DNA from 3 places in the Streptomyces sp. NPDC059080 genome. Region 1 is predicted to be linked to each of the others. Evidence: predicted binding sites of a transcription regulator. Region 1 holds the regulator's gene; each other region holds the start of a gene.
The links. The regulator HrcA, encoded in region 1, represses chaperone genes, less so after heat shock. The targets are predictions, from matches to a motif close to TTNGCACTCNGNNNNNCNGAGTGCNAA.
Positions count from the first base shown of each region.

Region 1 (10,142 bases):
GTCCCGGTGGGTGCCCTGATGGCCGCCCGCCTCGACGCCCTGCGCACACACCGCGTCGGCGCCCGCCGCCTGCGCCGCCCGCGCCTCGTCCGGCGTGGTGACGGTGACGACGGTGTACGTCCCGACCGCGGCCAGCGAGGCGAGCACCGCGCGGGAGGGGCAGCCGAAGACGAACGACACCACCGGCACCGGGTCCTCGCGCAGCACCGCCAGCTTCGCCTCGTAGCTGTCATCCGAGCCGCCGTACGGATCGACCTCGCCGAGCCCGGTCTCATACCACGCGGCCTCACCGGCGAGCTGATCGCGGTAGACCTCGACGGCGGCGGTGTTCGCGAGTTCGGGCTGCGGGAGGAAGAGATTGACGCCGAAGGGGCGGCCGGTCAGCCCGCGCAGCCGCTTGATCTCCTGGTACATGCCGTCGGGGGTCTTGTACCCGGCGGCGAGGAAGCCGAGTCCGCCGGCCTCACCGACGGCGGCGGCCAGCTCCGGACCGGAACCGCCGCCGGCCATCGGCGCCTGCACGATCGGATGACGGCAAAGAGCGGTCAGCGCGGTGGACATGGCCACATCGTGTCATGCCCCGCGCACCGCACCGAAACGGGCAGACCCGCCCGGCACCCCGGCCGACCGGGACCGGCCAACGGCCGCCGAACGCACGTGGGGCCCGGGGAAATCCCCAGGCCCCACACGCGTAGACCTACGGTCGTCTACCGCCCGTTGAACGCATCCTTCAGGCGCGAGAAGAGCCCCTGCTGCCCCGGTTGGCTGCGCTCACCCGGGGACAACCCCCGGACCCCCGGCCGGTACGCCTACCGCCCGTTGAACGCATCCTTCAACCGCGAGAAGAGCCCCTGCTGCCCCGGTTGAAACTGGCCCGTGGGGCGCTCTTCACCACGGAGCTTGGCCAGCCGCCGCAGCAGCTCTTCCTGCTCGGGGTCGAGCTTGGAGGGGGTCTGCACCTCGACGTGAACGATCAGATCGCCGCGGCCGCCGCCCCGCAGATGGGTCACACCGCGCTGGTGCAGCGGGATCGACTGGCCGGACTGTGTACCGGGCCGGACGTCGATCTCCTCCAGGCCGTCCAGCGTCTCCAGCGGACACTTCGTGCCCAGCGACGCCGCCGTCATCGGGATGGTGACCGTGCAGTGCAGATCGTCGCCGCGCCGCTGGAAGACGGAGTGCGGCAGCTCATGGATCTCGACGTAGAGGTCACCGGCGGGACCGCCGCCGGGGCCGACCTCGCCCTCGCCCGCGAGCTGGATGCGGGTGCCGTTGTCGACGCCCGCCGGGATCTTGACGGTCAGCGTGCGGCGCGACCGGATACGGCCGTCACCGGCGCACTCCGGGCACGGCGTCGGCACGACCGTACCGAAGCCCTGACACTGCGGACACGGCCGCGACGTCATGACCTGACCGAGGAAGGACCGCGTGACCTGCGAGACCTCACCGCGGCCGCGGCACATGTCACAGGTCTGCGCCGAGGTGCCGGGGGCCGCGCCCTCACCGGTGCACGTGGTGCACACGATGGCGGTGTCGACCTGGATCTCCTTGCTCGTCCCGAACGCCGCCTCGTCCAGCTCGATATCGAGACGGATCATCGCGTCCTGGCCGCGCCGCGTCCGCGAGCGCGGACCGCGCTGCGAGGAGGCGCCGAAGAACGCGTCCATGATGTCGGAGAAGTTGCCGAAGCCCGCGCCGAAGCCACCGGCCCCGCCACCGCCGCCGGCCTGCGAGAGCGGGTCGCCGCCGAGGTCGTAGACCTGCTTCTTCTGCGCGTCCGACAGCACCTCGTAAGCGGCGTTGATCTCCTTGAACCGCTCCTGGGTCTTCGGATCCGGGTTCACATCCGGGTGCAGCTCGCGCGCCAGCCGCCGGAAAGCCTTCTTGATCTGGTCCTGCGAGGCATCGCGGCCGACACCGAGGACCGTGTAATAGTCCGTGGCCACTTACGACTCCGCCAGGATCTGTCCGACGTAACGTGCCACTGCGCGTACCGCTCCCATCGTTCCGGGGTAGTCCATGCGGGTCGGTCCGACCACGCCGAGTTTGGCGACTGCCTCGTCGCCCGAACCGTAGCCGACCGCAACCACCGACGTGGACGCAAGTCCTTCGTGGGCATTCTCATGCCCGATACGTACGGTCATGCCCGAGTCCTTGGCCTCCCCGAGCAGTTTGAGCAGCACCACATGCTCCTCAAGGGCCTCCAGCACCGGCCGGATCGTCAGCGGGAAGTCGTGCCCGAAGCGGGTGAGATTGGCGGTACCGCCGATCACCAACCGCTCCTCGGTCTCCTCCACCAACGTCTCCAGCAGCACCGACAGCACCGTCGAGACCGTGCCGCGGTCCTCCTGCTCGAAGGAGTCCGGAAGATCCTGCACCAATTGCGGCACATCCGCGAACCGGCGGCCCACGACCCGGCTGTTGAGCCGGGCCCGCAGATCCGCCAACGACGCCTCGCCGAAGGGCTCCTGACAGTCGATCAGCCGCTGTTCGACGCGTCCGGTGTCGGTGATCAGTACGAGCATCAGCCGCGCCGGTGCCAGCGCCAGCAGCTCGACATGACGGACGGTGGACCGCGTCAGCGACGGGTACTGCACGACCGCGACCTGCCGGGTCAGCTGGGCCAGCAGCCGGACCGTGCGGCCCACGACGTCGTCGAGGTCGACCGCGCCGTCCAGGAAGTTCTGGATCGCCCGGCGCTCGGGGCTGGAGAGCGGCTTGACGCCGGCGAGCTTGTCGACGAAGAGGCGGTAGCCCTTGTCGGTGGGGATCCGGCCCGCGCTGGTGTGCGGCTGGGCGATGAATCCTTCTTCCTCCAGGACCGCCATGTCGTTACGGACCGTGGCCGGGGAGACACCGAGCCGATGGCGCTCGGTCAGCGCCTTCGAGCCGACCGGCTCCTCCGTGCCGACGTAGTCCTGGACGATGGCACGCAGCACCTCCAGCCTGCGTTCACTGAGCACCGCGCACACCTCCAGTCCCGCCGTCCTGCGGCTTCCTCACCTGGCACTCCGCCGGTCCGAGTGCCAGTACCGCTCCAGTGTACGGCCGGGTCGCACCGGCGGGGCAAGGGTCCCGCGTGCGACACCGACCACGCCCCGTCGTCCACCGGGCGACGCCACCGCGCTACCGATAGCGTCTCGGCATGCGCACGACTTGGGAAGAGGCGGGATGGGAACGGCTCGGTGACGGCATCGCCCGCCGCCGGATGCCGGGCTGGGACGAGACGGTGGGCGTCGTCGCGGGGACGGACGGCGTGCTGCTCGTCGACACCGGCGCCACCCTGCGCGACGGCGCCGAACTGCGGCTCGCCGTCCGCCGGGTGCTGGGCCGCGACGTGACGCACATCGCGCTGACCCATCCTCACTTCGACCACGTCCTGGGCACCGCCGCCTTCGCCGGGGTGCAGGTCTTCGCCGCCGCCGGGACCGCCGAGCTGATGGCCCGCGGGCGGGATGCGCTCCGGGAGGACGCGGTACGCCACGGCATCGACCCGGACACCGCCACCGAAGCCACCGACATCCTGGTACTGCCGCACCACGGGGTGCACGGCGAGCTGACCGTCGGCCTCGGCGACCGGACGGTGCTGCTCGCCAACGTCGGCCCCGGCCACACCGCGCACGACCTCGCGGTCCTCGTCCCGGGCCGGGGCGGAGCGCCCGAGGTGGTCTTCTGCGGCGACCTCGTCGAGGAGTCCGGCGCACCGTCCGCCGGGCCCGACGCCCTCGGACGGCAGTGGCCCGCCGCCCTGGACCGGCTGCTGGCCCTGGGCGGCGAGGACGCGCGGTACGTCCCCGGGCACGGCGCCGTGGTGGACGCCGCCTTCGTCCGCGCCCAGCGCGACGCGCTCGCCACCCGTTTCGGCGCCCCTCCGGCCTGACCGGCGCCCGTATCCGTCACCCGACCCGTCACAGAACAGGCACGACGACACGATGCAGAGCAAGCGCTACAGCCCCGACCTCACCCCGCCGTGGAAGAAGCAGCGGCCCGCGCCCGAGGTGGCGGCGGAGGCGGATCTGGTGGTCGAGGAGGTGACCACGGGATTCTGCGGGGCGGTGATCCGCTGCGAGAAGTCGGCGCAGGGGCCGACGGTCACGCTGGAGGACCGGTTCGGCAAGCTCCGCGTCTTCCCGATGGAGCCGCGCGGCTTCGTGCTGGAGGGCAAGATCGTCACGCTCGTACGGCCCCGGGAGCGGGCGGCGGGGAGCGGTCCGGCGCGGACGGCGTCCGGTTCGCTGGCGGTGCCCGGTGCGCGCGCCCGGGTCGCCCGGGCGGGCCGGATCTACGTGGAGGGGCGGCACGACGCGGAGCTGGTCGAGCGGGTGTGGGGCGACGATCTGCGCATCGAGGGCGTCGTCGTGGAGTACCTGGAGGGCATCGACGACCTGCCGGAGATCGTCCGCGCCTTCTCCCCCGGGCCCGACGCGCGGCTGGGCGTCCTCGTCGACCATCTGGTGCCCGGCTCGAAGGAGTCGCGGATCGCAGCGGGGGTGACCGATCCGCATGTGTGCGTGGTGGGCCATCCGTACATCGACGTATGGGAGGCGGTGAAGCCGTCGTCGGCGAGGATCGCGGCGTGGCCGGCCGTGCCGCGGGGCCAGGACTGGAAGACGGGCGTGTGCCGGGCGCTGGGCTGGCCGGAGAACACCGGCGCCGCCTGGCAGCGGATCCTGTCGGGCGTCCGCAGCTACCGGGACGTGGAACCGGCGCTGCTGGGGCGGGTGGAGGAACTGATCGACTTCGTTACGGTCGGCGGTGCGGCCTGACGCCGGGGAGGATGCCGAAGTCACCGGTCTCCAACTCGACGTCCAGCACGTCCACCGGCACCGATTCGCCGAACTTGCTGATCCGCTGGACCGCGTAGTCGGCTTCGTCTCCGCTGCCGAACGGCTCGGTGAGCAGGACGCAGTGGCCCACGATGGGGTCGACGATCAGATAGGCGGGGATCTTGCCCGCGGCGTAGAGCGAGCGCTTGATGCCGTAATCGCGATCCACGCTCGTCTTGGAGACCACCTCGACCACCATCGTGACCACCGCGGACGGCAGCAGCCGGCCGGACTCCGGCCCCGCGCCGCTCTCCAGCACCACGAGATCGGGCACCGGCTCGCTCTGCTCGCTCAGGATGTCGATGTCCTGGGTCTGCAGCCGCTCCCACCGCTTCCGCGGGATCTGGTCCATGACCTCCTGGACGATCCTGTTGTGGACCAGGTCCGGTCCCGCCATCATCACGATTTCCCCCCGGAGGAGCTCAACCTTCACGCCCTCGGGAACATCGATGTTCTCGAAGAGCTCCGTCATCCGGCGTTCATCCACAGCGGTCATCTCCATGGCCTCCGTTTCCCGTCGCCGTTTCTGTCTTTCGGCACAGGCTAGGAGGAGCGTAGGCAGGCGCGGGGGCCTACCGCATCGGTTCACTCTTTCGGTAATCAGTCCACCCTCAGTCCACCAGATCCCGCACCACCGCGTCAGCCAGAAGGCGGCCCCGGAGTGTCAGAACGGCGCGGCCCGCGTCGTACGGGACCGGCTCCAGGAGGCCGTCGGACAGCGCGCGGGCGGCGGCGCGCGCCCCCGCGGGGGCGAGGAGGTCCAGGGGACAGCCGTCGGCGAGGCGCAGTTCCAGGAGGATGCGTTCGACGCGGCGGTCCTCGTCGGCGAGGAGTTCGCGGCCGGCGCCCGGGGAGCGGCCCTCGGTCAGGGCCTGGGCGTAGGCGCCGGGGTGCTTGACGTTCCACCACCGGACGCCGCCGACGTGGCTGTGGGCGCCGGGGCCGGCGCCCCACCAGTCGGCGCCGGTCCAGTACAGCTCGTTGTGGCGGCAGCGGGCGGCGTCGGTGGTGGCCCAGTTGGAGACCTCGTACCAGCGGAAACCGGCGGCGGCGAGGCGTTCGTCGGCGATGAGGTAGCGGTCGGCGTGCACATCGTCGTCGGTCATCGGGACCTCGCCGCGGCGGATGCGGCGGGCCAGCTGCGTGCCCTCCTCGACGATCAGGGCGTACGCGGAGACGTGGTCGGGGCCGGCGCCGAGGGCGGCGTCCAGGCTGGCGCGCCAGTCGTCGTCGCTCTCGCCCGGGGTGCCGTAGATCAGGTCGAGGTTGACGTGGCCGAACCCGGCGGCGCGCGCCTCGGCCACGCAGGCTTCGGGGCGGCCGGGGGTGTGGGTGCGGTCGAGGATCTTCAGGACGTGCGGGCGAGCGCTCTGCATGCCGAAGGACATGCGGTTGAAGCCGCCCTCGCGCAGCTCGGCGAGGTAGCGCGGGCCGACGGTCTCCGGGTTGGCCTCGGTGGTGATCTCGGCGCCCGGGGCAAGCCCGAACTCGTCGCGGATCGCGGCCAGCATCCGGCCGAGGTCGGCGGCGGGCAGCAGGGTCGGGGTGCCGCCGCCGACGAAGACCGTCTCGACCTGGCGCGGATCGTCGCCGAGCACCTTGCGGGCCAGCCGGATCTCCTCGATGAGGTGATCGGCGTAGGTCTCCCTGGAGGCGAGGGCCCCGCCGGGGCCACGCAGTTCGCTTGCGGTGTAGGTGTTGAAGTCGCAGTAGCCGCAGCGGGTCGCGCAGTACGGGACGTGCAGGTAGAAACCGAGCGGGCGGCCGGCGGCGCCGGTCAGCGCGGCGGCGGGCAGCGCCCCGTCCCCGGGCATCGGCTCCCCATCGGGCAGTGCGGAAGGCATGGGGTCCATTGTCCGTCATACGGGGGCGAGCCGGGGCCGCGGCCCGTCCCGGCTCCCGCAGGGCGGGCGCGGGCGGGGCGGCGGGCATCGGGGGCGGGCCCCTGGGCGCCCCGGGCGGGGCGGTGGCCCGGGGCGCCGCGGCCGGTGCGGCGGGCAGCTGGGCAGGCCGGTGGGCAGGCGCCCGCCGCACGGGCCCGCGCCCCGCAGCCGACGCCCCGGGCCCACGGCTCGTCCTACCCCGTCTCCCCCTCCGTCCGTCCCTCCGGGAGGGCCTGGAGGACGAGGAGGGCGAGGTCGTCGTCGGGTGGGGTCGGGGAGAAACCGTGGACGGCGCGGCGGATGTGTTCGGCGATGTCGGTCGCGGGCAGGCCCGCGCAGGCGGCGAGGGTGCGGGCCAGGCCGTCGTCGTCATCGAACTGGTTGCGGCCGGAGCGGCGTTCGGTGACCCCGTCGGTGACGCAGAGCAGCGTCTCGCCCGGGGCGAGGTCGAACGCCTCGCTCTCGTACGTGGCGTCGCCGACCACGCCCAGCAGCATCTGCGGCGCGGCGACCACCCGGACCGTGCCGTCGGTGCCCAGGACCAGCGGCAGCGGGTGACCGGCGCTGGCCAGGGTGCAGCGGACGCCGCCGGAGCCGTCCGGGTGCGGGACGATCTCGCCGTAGAGCAGCGACAGGAAGCGGGCCTGTTCGCCCTCGTCGCGCAGGCCGACGGAGGACTGCACCCCGGCCTCGGCGGCGACGGCGGCGGCCACCGCGGCGACGGAGTCCGCCGCCTCGCGGGCCATGGTCTCGTTGAGCCGGTCCAGCACCGCGCCGACGCCGAAGCCGTCGCGGGCCAGCAGCCGCAGCACCGGCCGGGCCAGCCCGGTGACCGCCGCCGCCTCCGGGCCGCTGCCGCAGACGTCACCGAGGGCGAAGCACCAGCGGCCGTCGCCCGCGTCGAAGAGGTCCCAGAAGTCGCCGCCCGCCCAGGCACCCGCGCGCGGTTCGTAGACCACGGCGGAGGCGACGCCCGGGACCCGCGCCCGGCCGTGCGGCAGCAGCCGCCGCTGGAGGACCCGGCTGATCCGCTCCTGCCTGCTGTACGCGCGTGCGGTGGCGACGGCCCGGGCGACCCGGCGGCACAGGTCCTCGGAGAGACCGACCGCCGCATCGGGGAAGCGCGGCAGCCCGGCCCGCCCGAGCAGCACCGTGCCCAGCCGGAGGCCGCCGCTGATCAGGGGGCAGGCGAGGGCTGCGCCACCGGCGGCGGGCCGGGCGTCCGGCAGACGCTCGGCGTCCGGTACGGCCTCGGCGATCGGCGCGCCCGGTGTGCTCGGCCCCCCGGGGCCGTCCGGTACGGCCGGGTCGCCGGGATCCGCCCCGTCCGCGCCCTCCGGCCACGCCCAGGGAACCGCCGAGCCGTCGGTGGCGCGGGCGGTGGCCGGGGGCGGGGCCTTCTCCAGGGCCAGCCGCAGTGGGTCGATGCGGCTCTCGCGGGAGTGCCAGACGTGGGCGAGGCGCGGCGGTTCGTCGCCACCGGCCGCGCCCGGCACCGGACCGCCCGCCTCACCGTCGTAGAGCCACACCGCGCACCAGTCGGCGAGCCGGGGCACCGCGAGCTGGGCGGCGAGGGAGGCGATGCGGTCGGCGTCGAGCGGGCCGGAGAGCAGGTCGGACGCCTCGGCGAGGAAGGTCGGCGCGCCGTGCGTGATCCACTCGGCGGCCGCGCCCGAAGGGTCGTCGTCGGGCGCGGCGTACCCGTAGGAGGTGTCGCTGTAGATGCCCGCCCCGTAGGCGGCGTCGGCGTATCCGGCGGCGGGCGGGCCGGCCGCCGGGGCCTCGGTGTCCGGGTACGCGCCACCGGTGTCCGCGGGGTCACGGCCGGGCACCGGGCGGTACGCGCCCTCGGGAGGGCCGTCAGGGCCGTCAGGGCCGTCAGGGCCGTCAGGGCCGTCAGGGCCGTCAGGGCCGTCAGGGCCGTCAGGGCCGTCAGGGCCGTCCGCGCCGCGGTACGCCGCGGGGGCGTCGTCCGGGGCGGTGCGGGCGGCCGGTACATGGCCGGGCGCCCGGTCCGGCCCGGGGTCCGGCGCGGCGGTCGCGAGGCGGAACCAGACGGTCTTGGCGGCGCGGTCGTAGGTGATGCCCCAGGAGGCGGCGACCGCGCCGACCAGCTGCAGGCCGTGGCCCGCGCCGCGGGGCAGCTCACCGTGGTGCGGCCCGCACACGGGCCGGGTGGGATGCCGGTCCGCCACCTCGACGACCAGTCCGCCGGGCCCGTCGGCGTCGAGGCAGCAGCGGACGTCGACGTCGGTACCGGCGTGCACCACGGCGTTGGTCACCAACTCACTGACCAGCAGCACCGCTTCGTCCGTCACCTTGCCGTCCAGCCCCTCCGCACCCGGTGTCTGCCGGGCCGCCCAGTCGGTGAGCGTGGCGCGGATGAAGCGGCGGGCGTCGGCCGCCGCCCGTGCCGTGCCCGGCAGCGCGAGGGAGCGGTCCGTCCCGGCCGCGCCCGCCGGGCCCGCGGCTCCGGTCTCCGCCGCTAACGCAGTCGTCGTCATCCCCGCACCTCCCGCGCGGCACGGCCGTCCGCCGCGTGCCGCACGGACAGGGTGACAGACCGGGCGCTTGCCACGACACCGCGTCATCGCGGAACGGCGCGCGGACGGCGGGCGAGCGGCCGGGAAACGCAGGCAGCGGGCCTGTGGACAGGTCCGTCACCGGACGGGCGAGGGGGCGCGCGGCGCCCCGGCGCCCGCCCGGGCGGGCGCCCTCACGCCTCCCGCGCGCCCGCGTACATCTCGTCGAGGAGGTCCTTGAAGGCCCGCTCGACGACCGGCCGCTTGACCTTGAGGCTGGGGGTGACCTCGCCGTGCTCGATGTCCAGGTCCCGCGGGAGCAGCCGGAACTTGCGGACCTGCTGCCAGCGCTGAAGGCCCTCGTTGACCTGCTCGACATAGCCGTCGATCAGCTCGCGGGTCCGCTTGTCCGCGACGACCTCGGCGTACGGGCGGCCGCCCATGCCGTGCTCGCCGGCCCAGGTCAGCAGCGTCGGCTCGTCGAGCGCGATGAGGGCGGTGCAGAAGTTCCGGTTGGCGCCGTGCACCAGGACGTGGGAGATGAACGGGCAGACCGCCTTGAAGCGGCCCTCGACCTCCGCCGGGGCGATGTACTTGCCGCCCGACGTCTTGATCAGGTCCTTCTTGCGGTCGGTGAGCCGCAGATAGCCGTCGGCCGACAGCTCCCCGATGTCGCCGGTGTGGAACCAGCCGTCGGATTCGAGGACTTCGGCGGTCTGGGCGTCCAGCCCGTGGTAGCCCTGCATGATGCCGGGGCCGCGCAGCAGGATCTCGCCGTCCTCGGCGATCCTCACCTCGGTGCCGGGCAGCGGCTTGCCGACCGTGCCGGTGCGGTACGCCTCGCCCGGGTTGACGAAGCTGGCGGCGCTGGACTCCGTCAGGCCGTAGCCCTCCAGGATGTGGATCCCGGC
Region 1 covers NZ_JBHYGX010000039.1:1,444-11,585, reverse strand. The annotation lists gene ACFWWQ_RS24215 (nitronate monooxygenase) at 1-561, opposite strand, end outside; gene dnaJ (molecular chaperone DnaJ) at 810-1,946, opposite strand; gene hrcA (heat-inducible transcriptional repressor HrcA) at 1,947-2,963, opposite strand; gene ACFWWQ_RS24200 (MBL fold metallo-hydrolase) at 3,146-3,880, shown strand; gene ACFWWQ_RS24195 (DUF3097 domain-containing protein) at 3,933-4,766, shown strand; gene ACFWWQ_RS24190 (Uma2 family endonuclease) at 4,744-5,322, opposite strand; gene hemW (radical SAM family heme chaperone HemW) at 5,438-6,670, opposite strand; gene ACFWWQ_RS24180 (SpoIIE family protein phosphatase) at 6,904-9,213, opposite strand; gene ACFWWQ_RS24175 (AMP-dependent synthetase/ligase) at 9,426-10,142, opposite strand, start outside.

Region 2 (10,142 bases), on a different contig from region 1:
ACAAGGGGCTGAAGGAGCTGATCGCCCTCGGCCTCGTCGAGGAGAAGCCCTACAGGATCTACGGCGCCCAGGCCGAGGGCTGCTCCCCGGTGTCGACGGCGTTCAAGGCCGGGCACGACGTGGTCCGCCCGCAGAAGCCGGACACCATCGCCAAGTCCCTGGCGATCGGCAACCCGGCCGACGGGCCGTATGTCCTCGACATCGCGCGCCGTACGGGCGGCGCGGTGGAGGATGTCAACGACGAGCAGGTCGTGGACGCGATCAAGCTGCTGGCGCGGACGGAGGGCATCTTCGCGGAGACCGCGGGCGGTGTGACCGTCGGCGTCACCAAGAAGCTCCTCGAAGAGGGCCTGCTCGACCCGGCCCTGTCCACCGTCATCCTCAACACCGGCGACGGCCTCAAGACGCTTGACGCCGTCGCTCCGACCACCGGCCCCACGGCCACCATCCGCCCGAGCCTGGACGCGTTCCGCTCGGCCGGGCTGGTCGGCTGATTCCCGGTCGCTCCTCCGGCCGGCAGTCGGCCGACCCGGTCCGTCCGCCGCCGTCCCGCCCGGGGCGCGGCGGCCGGTTCCGCAGACGTATCCGCAGTCGTTGGAAGGCAGAACCCATGAGCGTCAAGGTCCGCATCCCCACCATCCTCCGTACGTACACCGGCGGCGAGTCCGAGGTCACCGCCGAGGGCGGGACGCTGTCCGAGGTCATCACCGACCTGGAGAAGAACCACCAGGGCATCGCCGCCCGGGTGCTGGACGACGCGGGCAAGCTGCGGCGCTTCGTGAACGTCTACGTGAACGACGACGACGTCCGCTTCGAGCAGGGTCTGGAGACGCCGACGCCGGACGGTGCGGGCGTCTCGATCATTCCGGCGGTGGCCGGCGGCTGCTGACGCCCGCACCGGGTCGGGGAGCCGCCACCCGGGTGGCGAATGGTTCTCGCCATTCCTTTCTCTCTCTGACTGATAATCGCCCCGTCTGCATATGCGGACGGGGCGATTCCGCGTTGTGAAACAGTCCTGCAAAACGCGATACCATTTCGCCGATCCCCTTCTTCTGCTCATCGAGCACGGTGTGGCGACCTTCTGAACGCCCCGGGATCACGATGAGTTGTGTGCAAAGTGTGTGCGGCGTTTGCGCTCCAAGTTCCTTATGTCCGGCCCGAGTTGCCCGGGAATATGGCCAGTTCCGCGCATATCGCCACTTCTCGCATCGTCAGAATTCTCGTCCGATTGACCTGTTGCGCTGGGCACCGGTGCGGATACATTCGGCGGCGGTCGACGCGTTCCGGCGCACACTCCACGGGCCATTCGCGGGGTGAGGTCTGACCCGGGTCCGCGGAGTGCGGTCCTGCGCAAGGGCCAGTAATAGGGGAGTTAGGCATGGCTCAGGGCACCGTCAAGTGGTTCAACGCGGAGAAGGGGTACGGCTTCATCGCGGTCGACGGTGGTGCGGATGTTTTCGTCCACTACAGCGCGATTCAGATGGACGGCTACCGCACCCTTGAGGAGGGCCAGCGGGTCGAGTTCGAGATCTCGCAGGGCCAGAAGGGGCCGCAGGCTGACATGGTCAAGTTGGCGGCCGGCTGAGCGCCGACCGACTGCAGCATCCAGGAGACCCGCGCCCCGTTGGGGTGCGGGTCTCCTGCTGCGTTGAGGGGCCGGGCCTGCGGATTCAGGGACGGTCACGGCCGGGATGCCTTGCGCCCGCCCGTCGCCCGACCACCGCCCCTCAACGAGTCCTCCTTCGGAGGGCGCCTTGCACTCAAGGGGGTCGAGTGCTAATCATTGCGTTAGCACTCTCCGGGTGAGAGTGACAGTTTTGGACCGTCGGTGAGGTCCGCAGGCGGGGCGGGAAGGAACCGCTCCAACGGTGGGCCGTCCGTCGCGGGCGCCAGCGCGGTCCGGAGGAAAGAGCCTCCACGCCCCAAAGGCGCGGGAGGTGCCCCTTCGTCCTGGGAGGACCACTTCACATGGCCAAGATCATCGCGTTCGACGAGGAGGCGCGGCGCGGCCTTGAGCGCGGTATGAACCAGCTCGCCGACGCCGTCAAGGTGACCCTCGGCCCCAAGGGTCGCAACGTCGTCCTTGAGAAGAAGTGGGGCGCCCCCACGATCACCAACGATGGTGTGTCCATCGCCAAGGAGATCGAGCTGGAGGACCCGTACGAGAAGATCGGCGCCGAGCTGGTCAAGGAGGTCGCGAAGAAGACGGACGACGTCGCCGGTGACGGCACGACGACCGCGACCGTCCTGGCCCAGGCGCTCGTCAAGGAGGGCCTGCGCAACGTCGCCGCCGGCGCCAACCCGATGGCCCTCAAGCGGGGCATCGAGACCGCCGTCGAGGCCGTCTCCGCCGCCCTGCTGGAGCAGGCCAAGGACGTGGAGACCAAGGAGCAGATCGCTTCGACCGCCTCCATCTCCGCCGCCGACACCCAGATCGGCGAGCTCATCGCCGAGGCCATGGACAAGGTCGGCAAGGAAGGCGTCATCACCGTCGAGGAGTCCCAGACCTTCGGTCTGGAGCTGGAACTCACCGAGGGCATGCGCTTCGACAAGGGCTACATCTCGGCGTACTTCGCCACCGACATGGAGCGTATGGAGGCGTCGCTCGACGACCCGTACATCCTGATCGTCAACTCCAAGATCGGCAACGTGAAGGACCTGCTGCCGCTCCTGGAGAAGGTCATGCAGTCCGGCAAGCCGCTGCTGATCATCGCCGAGGACGTCGAGGGCGAGGCCCTGTCGACCCTGGTCGTCAACAAGATCCGTGGCACCTTCAAGTCCGTCGCCGTCAAGGCCCCGGGCTTCGGTGACCGCCGCAAGGCCATGCTCGGCGACATCGCCATCCTCACCGGTGGCACCGTCATCTCCGAGGAGGTCGGCCTCAAGCTGGAGAACGCCGGTCTCGACCTGCTGGGCCGCGCCCGCAAGGTCGTCATCACCAAGGACGAGACCACCATCGTCGACGGTGCCGGTGACAGCGACCAGGTCCAGGGCCGCGTCAACCAGATCCGCGCCGAGATCGAGAACTCGGACAGCGACTACGACCGCGAGAAGCTGCAGGAGCGCCTGGCGAAGCTCGCCGGCGGTGTTGCGGTCATCAAGGCCGGTGCCGCGACCGAGGTCGAGCTGAAGGAGCGCAAGCACCGCATCGAGGATGCCGTGCGCAACGCGAAGGCGGCCGTCGAAGAGGGCATCGTCGCCGGCGGTGGCGTCGCCCTGCTCCAGGCTTCCAGCGTCTTCGAGAAGCTGGAGCTGGAGGGCGACGAGGCCACCGGTGCCGCCGCTGTGAAGCTGGCCCTGGAGGCCCCGCTGAAGCAGATCTCCGTCAACGGCGGCCTTGAGGGCGGCGTTGTCGTGGAGAAGGTGCGCAACCTGGCCGTCGGCCACGGTCTGAACGCCGCCACCGGCGAGTACGTCGACATGATCGCCGAGGGCATCATCGACCCGGCGAAGGTGACCCGTTCCGCGCTGCAGAACGCCGCCTCCATCGCCGCGCTGTTCCTCACCACCGAGGCCGTCATCGCCGACAAGCCGGAGAAGGCCGGCGCGGCGGGCGCTCCGGGCGGCATGCCCGGCGGTGACATGGACTTCTGATCCCTGCCCCGTTCCGTCGCACGCGGCGGGACGGGCGGATCACCGTCCGCTGGTTCGCCGGGGCGGCACCTTCTTCGGATTCTCCGGAGGGGTGCCGCCCCGGCGGCGTTTCCGGGGCCGGGTGACCTGGGGCGGCCCGCCCGGGGGGCTGACGGAACCACCCTCGCGCCCCCTACGGTGGTGTCAGGTGGCCCAGGACGGTCCGGAGCGCCGATCGGACGGCCGTACGCAGCGCCGCGAGGTCGGCGTCGGAGTGGTGGTCCGCGGTCTCGAAGCCGTGGTGCCCGTCGGGTACGTCGATCACCTCCAGGGTGGTCCCGTGTGCCTCGGCCGCGGTCAGGAACTCCGTGACCGTGGCGGCGAGTTCGGGCAGTTCGCGACCGGCCCGGACCACGACGAGCGGCAGGTCGCCCGCGCCGCGGAGCGCCGCCACCGGCCGGAACCGGTCGCCGCCCAGGCCCCAGTTGGGCAGGGGCGCGAGGATCGGGTAGCTCGCGGCGATGCAGCGCAGCCACGGCGGCGGGGCGCTCAGCCAGTCGGCGGCGAGCAGTCCGCCGCCGGAGAAGAACCACAGCGCGATCCGGTCGCCGTCCACCCACGGGTCGGCGCGGACCCGTGCCACCGCCGCCGCGACGTCCTCCGCCGCGCGCGGGTAGCCGTCGATGTCGTACAGCCGGTGGTCGAAGGTCACGCCGATCGCGCCGTGGGCCGCGGCGAGGCGGGCATACCCGGTGAGCGTCGGCCACTCGCGCGGCGTTGGCCGGATGCCCTCGGGGATCGGCCCGCCGTGGACGACGATCACCGCCGGATGCGGCCCGTCGCCCCCGGGGAGGTACAGATCGATGGTCTCGTTCCGCTCGTGCGGCACCTCTGGTACGTCGAGGAGGAACGGCCGCAGATGCGGCGGCTGGCTGCCCGCGGGGGTGAGGCGGCGGCCCTCGCCCGCCGCCGCGTTCAGCAGGACGTCCGCGAGACCGTCCGGGCAGGAGAGCATCGGCCAGTGTCCGGTGGGCAGTTCGAGGAAGCGCACACCGGGTGCGGCGAGCGGCTGGAACGCCGGATCGCCGAGGCTGACCCGCATCTGGACCAGGTCGATGCTGGCGCCGTTGGCGGTGCAGAGGACGCCGGTGGTGGGGACGTCGGTGGCGGCGCCGGTCAGGTGCAGGGGCTGGCGGAGGGTGTGGAGCGGCTGCGGGACGGCGTCCCGGATCAGGCGCTCCAGGGATGTTCCGGGGATGCCGTCGGTGCTGCCCCAGCGGCGCCAGGCGGCTGCCGAATCCGGGGGCGGGAGCGGTTCGCCGCCGATGGCTCCGCCTGTCGTGGCGGCCCCGGCCCCGCCCGCCACTCCGGCTCCGCCCGCTGCGTCCGCCCCCGCGCGTGCCGCCAGCTCCTCCCGTACCACCTGGTCAGGCACGGTGGCCCACGCCGGGTGCCCGTTCTGGGGCGGGGCCGTGTCCAGGGCGACGAGCCGTGCCACGCGGCCGGGCCGCCGGTCCGTGGCGCCCAGGGCCGGGTGCAGGCCGTAGCCGTGGCCGACGAGGACGATGTCCCGGGTGGCGTCCTCCACGGCATCGATGGCCTGCACCACCTCCCCGATATGCGCCTCCAGGTCCGGCGCACCCCCGCCGCCGCGCGCCCCCTCGGGCCCGACGAGCGTCATGGCGTACGCCCCCGCTCCCGCCGCCCTCAGCCGCTCCGCCGTCTCCTCCCACACCCACCCGCCGGTGAAGGCGCCCGGGATCAGGATGAAGTGGGTCCTGGTGTGCCCGTCGTGGGCCCCGGTCCGCTCCGCATCGTTCATCGTTCGCTCCTCGCTCGTCACGTTCATCAGGGCGCTCTCGTCACGTTCATCAGGGCGTTCACGTAAGGGATCGCCCCGTACGGGGAGGGGGCGCGCCGCACACGACGGTGCGCCCCCCCAAGCCGGGCGGGCGGCGTACGGACCGTCCCCCGACCGGCCCGTCCGCCCCGTGCCCGCCGGTACCGTAGGAACTCCCCCTGAGGGAGGTTCAAGTGAGCGCATCCGACGGCCTGTGGAGCATCGGTGAGCTGGCCGAACGCGGCGGCGTCACGGTCAAGACCGTGCGGTTCTACTCGGACCGGGGCTTGCTGCCGGAGCAGACCCGCAGCGCGGGCGGACATCGCCGGTACGGCCCCGACGCCCTCGACCGGCTGCGGCTGATCCGTTCGCTGCGGGCCCTGGATCTGCCCGTCCCGGAGGTGCGGCGGATCGTTGACGACGAGGCGGGGGCGGGCGGTGCCCTGGAGGACGCCGTCGCCGGGCAGTTGCGGCAGCTCGGGGACCGGATGGCGGCGCTGCGGTGGCGGGAGGCCGGGCTGCGGCTCGTCCAGGAGTGTCCGCCCCGAGAGCGCGCCGATCGGCTGCGGCTCATCGGGGCGGTGACGGCGCCACCCAGTACCGCGTCGCTCGCCCGGTTCTGGCGGGCGTGGCTGCCGCCGCGGATGTCCGGCCGTGCGGTCGCCGCCTTCCTGGAGCAGGCGGTGCCCGCGCCGCCGGACGACCCGACGCCCGCGCAGGTGCTGGCCTTCGCCCGGCTGCACGCCCTGGTGACCCGCCCGTGCGACGGCTCCGCCCGCGTCCAGCCCGCCGCGCACCGCTCCGGCCCCGGTTTCCGCCCGGAGGTCCTCTACGACGGGCTGGGCGAGGCGTACGAGCTGGCGGCGGCGCGGCTGCGGCGGGACCGGGCGCCGCACCCGGGGGAGGAGCTGGACTGCTTCGTCGCCGCGTACGCCGCTTCCGGTGGCGCCCGGGACACTCCCGGTTTCCGCCGTCAGCTCGCCGCCCACCTCGCCGCGGACCCGCGTCTCGACCCGTACTGGGCGCTCACCGCCGAGGTCCTGGGCCCGCGCGACGGCCGTCCCGTGCCGACCCCGGGCACCACGCACGACTGGCTGCTGGCCGCCCTGACCGATGAGGTGGCCGCCCGCGCCGCCTGAGCCCCGGACCGGCCCCGGCGTCCCCAACTGCCTGCACTGTTAGGCCACATGGTGTCGTACCCCTCTGGCAGGATGCCTGTATGTCGAACACGCAGACGATGACGTATGCGCGGGTCGGAGCGGCCCTTGAGGAGGCCGGTGCGGTGGCGCCGGAGAAGGTCCAGCAGGTGCTCGCGGAGTACGCGCATTGGGCGCAGGACTCGCTGCGTCCGTACGAGGTCGCCTGCGCGCTGGAGTCCTTCGGGATCGCGCTGTCGATCCACGCCGACGACATCGATTATCTGGAGCCCGGTTACACGTACCTGTTGGAGCGCGCCGCGGAGCTGATCGGCGGCGCGGTCACCGTCACCAAGGTCCGCCTCGTGGAGGGCGACCGTTCGCCGGACGGCACCTCCCGGGACGACACCCTGGAGTTCGAGCGCAACGGCATCGCGGTCGCCGTCCCCGCCGAGCACTACTCGGACGAGTACTACGACCATCTGGCGGCCACGGAGGCGATCGACGCGCTGAATCCGGGCGGCGACGACCCCCGGACCTTCCGCTACGTCGACTTCCCGCGCGAGAAGCACGGCGTCTACGACACGATCGTCGCCCTCGTCACGCCGCAGCAGGCGACGGCGCTGGAGAAGGCGCTGGGGCTGGTGTTGCGGTGACGCGAGGTCGTTCCCGGGCGTGAAGCTCCGGCGGGGCGGGCGGCGTCGTACGTGGCGCCGAGGCGTGTGGTGTCCTCCCGCCGTCGGCGGGGCCCCGATTCCGGGGTGCGCCACGGGCGTCAGCGGTTGACGGCCTGCGCCTCTTGGACGTGGAGGGGGATATCGGTGCCGAAGGTGCCTTCGGGAAGCGTCCCGCCCGCGCCGCCCGAACCCTTCCAGGAGACCTGCCAGGTGAGCGTCGCCTTCAGGCGGTAGGGCCCCGTGTGGGCGGTGGAGTGGCGGTAGGTCACCCCGCAGGGCGGGGGTTTCAGGCCCGAGCCTTTGGTGTAGGGCTGTCCGATCCGGCCGTCGTGCATCGGGCAGGTGCCGGAGCTCGGTGAGAGGTCGGCGTCGTTCGTGCCCGGATCGAGGTGGAGGCCGACGGGAGTGGCGGTGGTGGTCGCCCACAATCCCGTGCCGGGCAGGCTGGCGGTGACGCTCACCGGTGTGAACTTGGCGTCGTCCAGCCATATCCAGGTCGGGAGATTCACGGTCTGCTTGCCGTCCGGATTGAGGGAGACGGCGGTTTCCGGAATCCGTACGGAGCTGTAGGCGTACCCCGCGAGGATTTTCGGGGAGATGCTCTCCGGGTAGGGCGGGGGGCTGCCGTTGGGGACCCAGTGGATGAGTTCCCGGCAGCCGCGCTCGTCGTCGCGCATCCCCGTCTCGGCGTGGGGATTCAGGATGCCCCGGTACCACATCCCCTTCCCCTGCTGGGAGATGTTGTAGTCGCCGTACTTGCTGAGCTCGCCCCCGGACAGGTCGTGCTGGCCCTTCTTCTTGTATTTCTCCTCGAAAAGCTGGTGGTCCCACTTCATGTAGGTGTTGGCGAGGGCGAGTCCCTCGGTCTTCTTGAGCTTCTGCACGCTCTCTTTGAACTGCTTCGGGGTAGCGATGGGTTCGTACCAGCACGGCGGCGGCGTCCAGTCGGGATCCGCCGGGGTGAGGCGGCCGGTGCCTGGTGAGCCGCCGGAGCCGGTGATCTTCACCTTCGTCTGGGACGCCTGCGCGGTCAGCTGGGAGGAATGTCCTTTCTCGCGCATGACACCGCCATCGATATGGGCGTGAGCTGCGGGGTGCCAGAGGAAGAAACTCGCCGCCGCGGTCAGGGCGGATATCGCCCGGAGCCTGCGCCTCATGTTGTGCATCGTCCCCTCTCTCCGGTCAGGGAGTTGGTCTTCCAGACTCCGTTCGCACCCTTTTTCATGCCGGTGATGTAGAGCACCTGGCTTTCCATGGACGGCCCTTCGGTGAGGACCTTCCCGCTCTTCGTCTCTTTCGAGAAGGCTTTGGAGTCGTCCGTGCAGTAACTGAGGCTCGCGTAATCCTCGGCAAGGAACTTCACGCGTGGGTCGTAGTAGCGCAACACCCCGGTCAGGGTGTGGTTCTCCTTCTTGAATCGATTCACCCACTTGTGGGCGGAGCGCAGTGCTGGTCCGTCGTTGTAGAAGGCCACTTCAGGGGCGTCGGGGTCGGATTTGAAGATGGCCGAGTTCGTGGCGAGCGCCTGTAGCTTCCCGTCCAGGAGTACGGCATTGGTCTTCTGGTCTTCGGAGGACCAGTTCTCGAACTCCTCCTTGAAATCCTTATCGGTTTTCAAGACGGGCCGCCCCCCTCCCCCCGTCCCCCCGGAAGGCTCCCCCGTAGCCGAAGGGCTCGGCTTCTTTTCGCCGCCTCCCGCTCCCGCGATCTCTCCCGAAGGCTTGGGATCTTGGGTGCTGCCTCCGCATCCGGTCAGGAGTAGAGACGCGCTCGCGGTGAGAGTGGCGGCCAGCGTCAGAGGGCGGCGGAACACAGGCAACTCCATGGGTATGCGCGCTGGTTGACGCCATGGCGGTGGTGATCCGGGTGCCGGCCCGTCATGGCTTCGGGCATGACTGTTCTGTTGCTGCTATATCTCTCGGTACCCCTCCCGATGTCCTGAAGCACTAGTTCCGGTGAAGAAGTGCTCATGCTGGTTTTTCCGACCGGAGGATGAGGTTCCGTACCGGTGCTGACGGGATGTTCGGTAATGCCTGAGAACATTTCTTCGGGTGTTTCGGACGAATGACGTTTCTGACGGATCGAGCGGTAGGTGTGTGTGCGGCCTGGCCTTGTCGCCGTCGCGTCGGCTGGACCCCGGCGCCGACGTCGGTGCCGCGCCGCGTCCGGCCGGGCGCCGTCCCGGCGACTGGCCGGTTGACGCCGGTCGCGAAAAATCGGACGCCGGGGTCGGATTGCCGCGAGGAGCTGCACCCGAATCGTCCATGACGGACTTTCGCCGGAAAGGTTTTCTGGGTACGGCGGAGAAAAGCGGGTGCGGAGCGTTGGATTCCGGCCGGAGTTGCCGGCCGGAGTTACGGGGAAGTTGTTCTCTCTTGAGGGGCTGGTGAGCGGCTGATACGGTTCCCGGGCTTGATGGTTGACCGTTTGTCGCAGTGAAATTCCGACCCGTTCCGATGGGCTGCGCAGCGGCACTCGGGAGACATCCGGGGGGATCTCTTGAAGACTCAGCAGCGTGCGCCGGTGGGGCCTCAAGGCGGCGGTCCGGGCGGCACGTCCGCCGGTGAGCGGCTGCCGGTCACGCCACGGGAGCGGAAACCGGCGCTCGCCGCGCTGGCCGTGCTGCTGATCCTGGCCGGGGCGCTCGGGTCGACGCTTCTCGTACTGCGGGCCGGGGAACGCGTCGAGGCCATCAAGGTGACGCGGCGCGTTCCGGCCGGTGAGCCGGTTCCGGAGTCGGCCATCGCTTCCGTCATGGTGGCGAAGGACTCCGACGTGCCCTACGTCGAGTGGTCCCAGCGGGGCCTGCTGGGCACATACCGTGCGGCGACCGATCTCGTCGAGGACTCCGTGCTGGTGGGCCCGATGCTCACCGAACGGCAGGGCCCGAAGGAGCATCAGGTCGTCGTGGGGCTG
Region 2 covers NZ_JBHYGX010000010.1:93,040-103,181, forward strand. The annotation lists gene thrC (threonine synthase) at 1-494, shown strand, start outside; gene ACFWWQ_RS11130 (MoaD/ThiS family protein) at 611-889, shown strand; gene ACFWWQ_RS11135 (cold-shock protein) at 1,379-1,585, shown strand; gene groL (chaperonin GroEL) at 1,969-3,594, shown strand; gene ACFWWQ_RS11145 (alpha/beta fold hydrolase) at 3,767-5,395, opposite strand; gene ACFWWQ_RS11150 (MerR family transcriptional regulator) at 5,608-6,552, shown strand; gene ACFWWQ_RS11155 (hypothetical protein) at 6,633-7,205, shown strand; gene ACFWWQ_RS11160 (hypothetical protein) at 7,325-8,383, opposite strand; gene ACFWWQ_RS11165 (hypothetical protein) at 8,380-8,844, opposite strand; gene ACFWWQ_RS11170 (hypothetical protein) at 9,726-10,142, shown strand, end outside.
Region 2: groL (chaperonin GroEL) is a predicted target of HrcA. The motif match lies at 1,754-1,780, and genes of this name have one in related genera.

Region 3 (10,142 bases), on a different contig from region 1:
GGGAGGCGGGCCGCTGCACCTGCCAGCAGTACGTCGGCCCGCAGCCGCTCGCCCAGATCTACGCCGAGGACCTCACCGACGGGACGTGACCCGCGCGTCCGCCGGGTGCCCGAGCAGCATCGCGGGCGCCCCGGCGACCCGGGTGAGGAAGACCGTGCAGCTGTTCCGCCCGCTGAGCTTCAGCTTCTTGCGCAGCTCCTCGGGCTCCACCGCCGACCCGCGCTTCTTGATGACGGCGACGCCCACCTCGCGCTCCCGCAGCAGCGCCCGCAGCTTCTTGACGTGGAAGGGCAGCACGTCGGTGAGCGCGTAGGCGGTGGCGTACGGCGTCGGGGTCAGGGCGTCCGCGGTGACGTAGGCGATCGTCGGGTCGATGAGCCGCCCGCCGACCTGCCGGGCGACATCCGCGACGAGGTGGGCGCGGATCACGGCACCGTCCGGTTCGTAGAGCCAGTCGCCGACCGGGCCCGGCTCCGGGTCGGGGAGGTCCGCGCCGAGCAGCGAGTGACCGGCGGGCAGCAGCGTCGCCCGGCGGCCGCCCGGCCGGACGGCCTCGGGGGCGCCGGACGCCGCGCCGGTGGGCCCGAACCACAGCACCGCCTCCTTCACGTCGCCGCCGTCGGAGATCCACTCGGTCTCGGCGTCCTCGGGCAGCGCGTCGTGCGGAACGCCCGGCGCGATCTTCAGCGCCGCGTACGGGGCGGTGCGGGCCGCGCCGATCGCCCAGGACAGCGGCGGGGAGTACGCCTCGGGGTCGAAGATCCGGCCGCCGCGGGCCTTGGTGCGCCGGGCCGGGTCGACGAAGACCGCGTCGTAGCCCGCGGTGTCGGCCTCGGTGACGTCGGCGCAGCGCACCTCGATCAGGCCGGCGAGGCCGAGCGCCTCGGCGTTGGCACGGGCCGCGGCGCAGGCCAGCGGGTCCCGGTCGACGGCCAGCACCCGGATCCCGGCGCGGGCCAGCGCGAGTGCGTCACCGCCGATGCCCGCGCACAGGTCGGCGACGGACCGGACGCCCAGCGCGGCGAGGCGGGCGGCGCGGTGCTCGGCGACGGCCGTACGGGTGGACTGCTCGACGCCGTTCGGCGTGAAGTACATCCGCCGGGCGTCCGCCCCGAACTTGGCCGCGGCGCGCTGGCGCAGCCGCGCCTGCCCCAGCGCGGCGGAGACCAGCGACGCCGGATGGTCGCGGCGCAGCCGGGTCGCGGTGGCCAGTTCATCGGCCGGGTCATGGTCGTGCAGGGCGTCCAGCAGCGCCTGCCCCTCGGGGGTGAGCAGCGCGGCGAAGGAGTCGGGATCGGTCACCGTCCCATCATTCCTCGCGGCGTCGGGGGACGACGGACGGGCCCGTACGAGCTCCCCGTACGGGAAACCAAAGCATTAACAAAAATCTACGCACTGAACTGCGCGCTTGCGCTTCTACTGGGTGATCCACTACGTTCGCCACGACGCCGCAGACAGTGGGAAAAGGCGAAACCCCTGGCAGTCGCTTACTGCCAGGGGTTTCGGAAGGCCGTGCCCCGGGTGGCGTGCTGAAGCAGAGGCGGGCCCGGGGCGTTCACGGCCACGCTACCACCGACACCAGTTCCTGCAACGGCCTCCGCAGGCGGAGCCATTTTCAGAGGGGGAAGTCCGTGATCGAGAGGCTGCCGGAATGGCTGGTCCGTGCCCTTTCACAGCCGCGCCTGAGCAGGTACATCGTGGCAGCACAGGGCACGTCACTGGCTGCGGTTCGTCTGTACTGGTGGAACGTTGAGGTCTGCAGCTCTTTGTACGGTCCGCTGCACTGTCTGGAGCTGGCCCTGCGCAATGCTCTTCACGATCAGCTGAGTCGGAAGTACGGTCGATCGGATTGGTGGGAAGAGGCTCCCCTGGACCGGCAGGCCAAACGCCTCGTGCTGGAAGCCACACGGAAGTGCGAGCGCAGAGGGGCGGTCTCCATCACGCCCGACAGCATCGTGGCGGAGCTGTCGTTCGGCTTCTGGGCCTCTCTCTTGAGCCGTGGCTACGACCGAGGACTGTGGGTCCCCACCCTGCACAAGGCGTTTCCCTACCTGGACCAGCCACGCAGGCGACTCCACGACGGTCTGACCTCGCTGGTCCTCCTGCGAAACCGGATCATGCACCACGAACCGGTGCACCATCGTGATCTTGCGGCAGACCACGCCAAGATCTACCGCATGCTCGGCTACATCAGTCCGGAGCTGGCGATTGAGGCCAAGACGATGGACCGCTTTCCCGAGGTCCTTGCCGGCCGCCGCGCCACGCTTGACGGCACCCGAGCCGCGCGCTTCTGATCTGGAGGAGGGGCTTGTGACGGACCTTGGACGACGTGAAGTGACCCGTGCCGACATCGCGCGTCTCGCGGGTGTCAAACGTCCCGCTGTGACCAACTGGGAACGGCGGCACCAGGACTTTCCTGAACCGGTGCCGTCATCCGGCCGCTCGGTCACCGACGTCTTCCGGGCGGAGGAAATCGCCGCTTGGCTGGGGCGGCGAACAGTACCCGCGAACGTACGGCGGGATGGAGAGCTGGCAGGTACGACCTTCGGCGATCGGTTCCGGGAAGGGCTGGACGGCGGCAACTTCAGAGCGCAGGAGTTTGTCCACAGATTGCTGGCCGAGGCGGACCGGTTGCGTGGGCAGTTGGCTCCGGCTGACCACATGCTGCTGCTGCTCGCGCTGGTCTACGTATGGGGAAACGACCCCGCGGCTCGGGCTTCGCCAACGTCTTTGCGCACCGTTCTGCGCGCCGTGCTCGACCGCGATATCGCAGGCCGTGAACAGGTGGCCGCCCTAGCCGAGGTCTTCGGTCGGCAAGGACCGGGGACACGGGCTGAGTGCGCGGCTGTATTCGACTTGCTGGTGCATCGCTACCGGAGCGAGTACGGACGGCGCGAAGGAGGAGAGTTCTTCACGCCGAAGTCGGTGGCCCGCACCATGGCACGCATGCTGACTGTCACCAAACCGCAGCCGCGCTGTATTCACGATCCCTTCTGCCGTGCCGGGGAAATACTTACGGCAGTCCTGACCGAGTTCGCCGAATCCGAGGTCCGGCCCCGCGTCACGGGTACGACGCCGAGCAGTGATGCTCTGCATCTCGCCAAGATGAATCTCGCACTCCACGGGGCGGAAGACGCGGTGTTTCAACAGGGACTGGAGATCGAGGGTTCGGGGGAAGGGGACCCGTGGCCTCGCGATATCGACTGGATCGTGACCAACCCGCCTTTTGCGCAACGGCTGTCCATCTCCGCGGGGCAGCGGACCTGGCGTTATGGCCCTCCGGGATCGCGGGGTGACTTCGCGTGGCTGCAGCATGTGGTGGACCGGCTCGCACCGGGCGGGCGGGCCGCGGTGGTGATGCCGGAGGGTGCGGGATTCGGCGGGGGGCACGCACGGCAGATCCGTGGCGCGATGATTGAGGATGGAGCCGTTGAATGTGTCGTGGCGCTGCCTCCGCAATTGTTCGCCACCACGGGGATCCCCGTCAGCATCTGGATGCTGACACGGCCGGAGAGCCAGCGTGAGGAAGTCTTCTTCATCGATGGCTCAGGGCTGGGCCGCATGGCTGGCCCGACCTTGCGTGAGCTGTCCGAAAGTGACATAGCCGCGATAGTCGATGCATACGCTGCATGGCGCCACGGGGCAGCGCGAACTGAATCTGCTCCAAGCGGTGCCGTATCAGTCCCCAGCCGTGCCCTCGGTCTCGATGAGCTCCGAGACCGGGAGCATATGCTCGCCCCCCGTTCCCTGACGGTTCCGGAAGCCTCGCTTGTGGGCCCACACATCTCCGAGCAGGCCATTGTTCTCCGAGTGGAGCGGTTGGCGTCCGCCGCAGCGGGGCTGCAGGCGCTGAGCGACGACCTGAAACGGTTCAGGAGTCCATGGCGGGAAGCATGGCCCCTCACTGCGAACTGCGGGCCGGGGGAGAATCTCCCGCCAGGCTGGCATCAGGGGCGGCTCGGCGAGCTGGCAGAGATTACGGTTGGCCCAGGCGGGTCACGGCGCGACAAAGGGGACGACGCTGTCCGTGGGATTCCCATGGTCCGTCCTGCGGCCGTGCGCGGGCATCGGATTCTGCACGACGGCGTCACCTGGGTTACAGGGGGTGAGGCGCAGGCGATGACGCGCTATCAACTCCGGGCCGGAGACCTGGTGATGACGCGCACCGGCACCCTGGGCCGCTGCGCTCTGGTCACGGAAGCCGAGGAAGGCTGGCTCTTCGGCACCCACCTCGTGCGGATCCGCCCCTCCCAACACTTGTACGCCGACTATCTTCTTGGCTTCCTGGAACGTCCGGAGACGCAGAATTGGATCAGTCGGCGGGCCAGAGGAACCGCTGTGCTGTCGATCTCCTCGAAGGATCTGTACGACTTGCCCGTGCCGCTGCCTCCAGTGGCAGAGCAGCGGAAGATCGGACGTGTACTGAACACCCTGGACGAGCAGCGTCAAACGCACACCGAACTCATTGCGGCGCTCGATGTCTACCGTGCGGAACTGGCGGATCTGCTCATGTCCGGCCGCGTTCTCCCCCCGGCTGGGGAATGACCACCCGGGGCATACGCACCCCCGGCCCCGAGTACCTCCCCCCGTGCGGGGCGCCCTCCGCACCCTGTGCGGGGGCGTACGGCGCGCCCCTGGCCTTGCCATGACCCGCCCGGCGTACGGCGGGCGGGGCCGTCGGGCGGACGGCGCGCGGGGTGGCGTGGGCCGGTCGGTTGACCCTGCCGCGTGGCGGGCGACGGCACGACGAACGGCGCTGCCACTATCCGGCGTTATGCAGCTAATCAGACTTTTCCCGCAATCCGGGTGTCCAGGACCGGGCCGCCCGGTGGCGCGCCGGACGCGCGCTCTGGCCGCGTTCGGCGCCCTGAGCCTGCTCGCCGTCGGCTGCTCCGCCGCCGCGACCTCCTCCCAGGACAACGTCCCCGCCCACGGCCGCCCCGCCGTGGCGCCCGCCGCCCGCGCCCTGCTCACCCAGGCCAAGCTGATCGAACGGGCCCAGGCCCGCCGCGACGCCACGGCCGCCCGCTGGGGCCTCGACGAAGCGCCGCTGGAGCCGCCCGAGCCGCCCGCCGTCAAGGCCCGTATCGCCACCGAGCCGGTCTTCTCCCGCGGCGACGACCCGAAGCTCCCGATCGCCATCTCCCGCGTCCCCACCGACCGGAAGATCGTCTTCCTGACCCTCGACGACGGCTACGAGAAGGACCCCGAGTTCCTCCGGATGACGAAGGAACTCCACATCCCCTACAGCGCGTTCCTCAGCGACTATCTCGCCAAGGACGGCAAGGGATACGGCTACTTCCGCACCGCCCAGCAGCAGGGCAACGGCGTGCACAACCACACGCTGCACCACCCCTACCTGCCCGGTCTGAGCACCGGCGAGCAGCGCAAGGAGATCTGCGGGCAGCAGGAGAACCTCACCCGCGAGATGGGCCGCACCCCGCGGCTCTTCCGGCCGCCCTACGGCGACTACACCCGCGAGACCCTGCAGATCGCCGCCTCCTGCGGGATCGACGTCGTCCCGCTGTGGGCCGAGGAGTTCTTCCCCGACCACATCGACTACAGCCGCGGCGACGGGCGGCTGCACCCCGGCGACATCATCCTGAGCCACTTCCGGGGCCGCGAGGACTGGCAGGCGACCATGCCCGACCTGCTCCGCAACGTCCTGCGCACCGCCACCGAACAGGGCTTCGCCGTCGCCCGTCTGGAGGACTACGTCTGAGCCCCCACCCGCCCGCCGCGTACGGGCAGCCACCGGCGCCCGCTCCGTACCGGCAGCCACCGGCGCCCCCTCCGTACGGGCAGCCACCGGCGCCCGCTCCGTACGGGCATCGACCGACGGCCGGGGCGCGACGGTCCCCGGCCGTCAGCTTCCCGGCGCACCGGCGCGCGGGGCGGGCAGCGCGCGCCGTCCCGCGCGCCGCCGGCCGCGCCGCGGGAAGGCGCCCACCGGCTCCCGGCGCCGCTGCGCCGCATCGCTGATCCGGATCAGCACGGCGACCATCATCCAGTTCGCGACCAGCGACGAACCGCCCTTGGCGAGGAACGGCAGCGCCTTGCCGGTCAGCGGGATCAGTCCCGTCACCCCACCGGCCACCACGAAGACCTGGAGCACCAGCGCGCCCGCCAGCCCCACGGCGAGCAGCTTGCCGAACGGGTCGCGGGCGCTCACCCCGACCCGGAACCCGCGCTGGGCGAGCAGCACGTACAGCAGCAGGACGGCCATCACCCCGGCCATGCCCAGCTCCTCGCCGACGGTGGTGAGGATGAAGTCGCTGTTGCCCGCGAACCCGACCAGCTCGGGGTGGCCCTGGCCGAGGCCGGTGCCGCTGACGCCGCCGCTGCCGAAGCTGAACAGCGACTCCGCCGACTGCGCCGAGATCAGCCCCGGTGGCCGCTTCTCCGGCGGCAGGAAGATGTCCATCGGGTGCAGCCAGGCCATCACCCGGCCCTTGACGTGCGGCTCCGCCGACCCCACGACCGCCGCGCCGACCGCCGCCATCGCCAGGCCGCACACCACCCAGCCGGTCCGCTCGGTGGCCATGTACAGCATGATCACGAAGACGCCGAAGAAGATCAGCGACGTCCCCAGGTCGCGTTCGAAGACCAGCACCAGCAGGCTGATGATCCAGATCGTGAAGATCGGCCCGAGCTGCCGTCCGGGCGGCAGCTGGACACCCATCACCCGCCGCCCGGCCAGCGCCAGCGCATTGCGGTTGACCGTCAGGTATCCGGCGAAGAACACCACGATCATCAGCTTCACGAACTCGCCGGGCTGCAACGACAGCGGCCCGAGCAGGATCCACCGCTTGGCGCCGAACTGGTCCGCGCCGAAGAACGCCGGTGCCATCAGCAGCACCAGACCGACCGCCATCGTCAGATACACGTAACGCTGGAGCACCCGGTGGTCGCGCAGCAGGAGCAGGATCGCCACGCAGACCGCCACCCCGAGGCCCGTCCACACCAGCTGCCCGGTGGCCGCCTGTGCGGTCTGCAGGCGCGGCAGCCGGGCGTAGGTGATGTCCAGCCGGTTCAGCAGGACGAGGCCGATGCCGGTGAGCAGCGTGGCCAGCGGCAGGATCAGCGGATCGGCGCGGTCGGCGACGCGGCGGATGACCAGGTGCGGCACCAGCGCGATCAGCACCATGGCGGCGGTGAACCACGGCATCCCGGCGGGCAGCCGCCCCTCCATCGACAGCCCGGTGTAGGCATAGCCGCCGACGGTGATCGCGACGGCGAAGGCGAGCATCCGGGCCTCGGTCCGGCGGCGGTCCGGCGCCTGGGCGAGCGCCGCGAACGTCATCGTGCGCTCGACGTCGCTCTCCTCCCGGGCGGCGCGCGCCGCACTCCTCGCTCCTCGCACTGTCTCCTCCGTCATCCGCAAAGCTGCCGGCCCCGATGGCCGGCCCGGCAACCTTGAAGGAAGACCGAGGTCCGGGGCGCCGGGTTGCGACGGCGGCCCCTGATGTGTCCGGTTCGGCACGGTATCCGGCCGGGACGTTGCAGGGTATGGCCCACCAGAACCCCCGCCCGCGGCCGGTCGCCGCCGCGCCGACCCGATTCCGGCTCGACTGGCACTCCACTTGACCGAGTGCTAACCGCGTCATAGTGTCGGCATTGGCACTCTCCGAAGGGGAGTGCTAAACACGGCGATGAGCTGGTCCGGCACCCGCGACGACGGATCCATCTGCTCGCCACCTCAGACAGTTAACCCCGTGAGATCTCCGAAGGGGGAGGTCGGATCGTGACGACCGCCAGCACCAAGGTTGCCATCAAGCCGCTCGAGGACCGCATTGTGGTCCAGCCGCTCGACGCCGAGCAGACCACGGCCTCTGGCCTGGTCATCCCGGACACTGCCAAGGAGAAGCCCCAGGAGGGCGTCGTCCTGGCCGTCGGTCCGGGTCGCTTCGAGGAGGGCAACCGTCTTCCGCTCGACGTTTCCGTCGGCGACGTCGTGCTCTACAGCAAGTACGGCGGCACCGAGGTGAAGTACAACGGCGAGGAGTACCTCGTCCTCTCGGCTCGCGACGTTCTCGCGATCATCGAGAAGTAAGTCACCCAGCATTCTGCTGTGATCTGCGCCCCTGGTTCCCGCGTCCAAGCACCGGGGCAGGGGCGCATTTCGTTGAGAGCACGACGTTAAGGACACGTAACTCATGGCGAAGATCCTGAAGTTCGACGAGGACGCCCGTCGCGCCCTGGAGCGCGGCGTCAACAAGCTGGCCGACACGGTGAAGGTGACGATCGGCCCCAAGGGCCGCAACGTCGTCATCGACAAGAAGTTCGGCGCGCCGACCATCACCAACGACGGTGTCACCATCGCGCGTGAGGTCGAGCTCGACGACCCCTACGAGAACCTCGGCGCCCAGCTCGTCAAGGAGGTGGCGACCAAGACCAACGACATCGCGGGTGACGGCACCACCACCGCCACCGTGCTGGCCCAGGCGCTGGTCCGTGAGGGTCTGCGCAACGTCGCCGCCGGCGCCTCCCCCGCCGCCCTGAAGAAGGGCATCGACGCCGCCGTCAAGGCCGTCTCCGACGACCTGCTCGCGACCGCGCGTCCCATCGAGGACAAGACCGACATCGCCGCCGTCGCGGCCCTGTCCGCCCAGGACAAGCAGGTCGGCGAGCTGATCGCCGAGGCGATGGACAAGGTCGGCAAGGACGGTGTCATCACCGTCGAGGAGTCCAACACCTTCGGTCTGGAGCTGGACTTCACCGAGGGCATGGCCTTCGACAAGGGCTACCTCTCGCCCTACATGGTCACCGACCAGGAGCGGATGGAAGCGGTCCTGGAGGACCCGTACATCCTCATCCACCAGGGCAAGATCGGCTCGATCCAGGACCTGCTGCCGCTGCTGGAGAAGGTCATCCAGGCGGGTGCCTCCAAGCCGCTGCTGATCATCGCCGAGGACGTCGAGGGCGAGGCCCTGTCGACCCTGGTCGTGAACAAGATCCGTGGCACCTTCAACGCCGTCGCCGTCAAGGCGCCCGGCTTCGGCGACCGCCGCAAGGCGATGCTCGGCGACATGGCCACCCTCACCGGTGCCACCGTCATCGCCGAGGAGGTCGGCCTCAAGCTCGACCAGGCCGGTCTGGACGTGCTGGGCACCGCCCGCCGCGTGACCGTCACCAAGGACGACACCACCCTCGTCGACGGTGGCGGCAACTCCGAGGACGTGCTCGGCCGCGTCAACCAGATCAAGGCCGAGATCGAGACCACCGACTCGGACTGGGACCGCGAGAAGCTCCAGGAGCGCCTCGCCAAGCTCGCCGGTGGCGTCTGCGTCATCCGCGTGGGTGCGGCCACCGAGGTCGAGCTCAAGGAGAAGAAGCACCGTCTGGAGGACGCCATCTCCGCGACCCGCGCCGCGGTCGAGGAGGGCATCGTCTCCGGTGGTGGCTCCGCGCTGGTCCACGCCGCCAAGGTGCTGGAAGGCGGCCTGGGCAAGGAGGGGGACGAGGCCACCGGTGTCGCCGTCGTCCGCCGCGCCGTCGTCGAGCCGCTGCGCTGGATCGCGGAGAACGCCGGCCTTGAGGGCTACGTCATCACCGCGAAGGTCGCCGAGCAGGACAAGGGCCAGGGCTTCAACGCCGCCACCGGCGAGTACGGCGACCTGGTCAAGGCCGGCGTCATCGACCCGGTGAAGGTCACCCGCTCCGCCCTGGAGAACGCCGCCTCCATCGCCTCGCTGCTCCTCACGACCGAGACCCTGGTCGTCGAGAAGCCGGCCGAGGACGAGTCCGCCGAGGCCGGCCACGGCCACGGCCACGCCCACTGACCCGGCCCTGAACAGGCCGCGCCGGTAGCGCCGCACGAGGCCCGGTCCCCGATGGGGGCCGGGCCTCGCGCCGTGCCCGGGGCCCTGCCCGGTGTCAGGCGGCGGACGAAGCGCCGCCCCCGCCGTCGTCGTCCTCGTCGCCCTCCGTATCGAGGTCGTCCACCCTCTGCTGCAAACGGGTGCCCCGGCCCTCCGACACCCGGTGCACCTCGGTCAGGGCTTCGTTCAAGTCGTAGGCCAGCAGATGGATTTCACCGGGCGTCCACGCGCAGGAGGCGAGGGTGCGGCGAGCTTCCTCGATGAGATCGGCCGCTGCCGCCATCTGCTCCGCCTCCATCCGGTCGGCGAGCCGGGAGACGT
Region 3 covers NZ_JBHYGX010000013.1:18,542-28,683, reverse strand. The annotation lists gene ACFWWQ_RS13380 (methyltransferase domain-containing protein) at 73-1,302, opposite strand; gene ACFWWQ_RS13375 (hypothetical protein) at 1,632-2,294, shown strand; gene ACFWWQ_RS13370 (N-6 DNA methylase) at 2,311-4,545, shown strand; gene ACFWWQ_RS13365 (polysaccharide deacetylase family protein) at 4,829-5,722, shown strand; gene ACFWWQ_RS13360 (FtsW/RodA/SpoVE family cell cycle protein) at 5,867-7,303, opposite strand; gene groES (co-chaperone GroES) at 7,745-8,053, shown strand; gene groL (chaperonin GroEL) at 8,157-9,782, shown strand; gene ACFWWQ_RS13345 (hypothetical protein) at 9,877-10,142, opposite strand, start outside.
Region 3: groES (co-chaperone GroES) is a predicted target of HrcA. The motif match lies at 7,572-7,598, and genes of this name have one in related genera.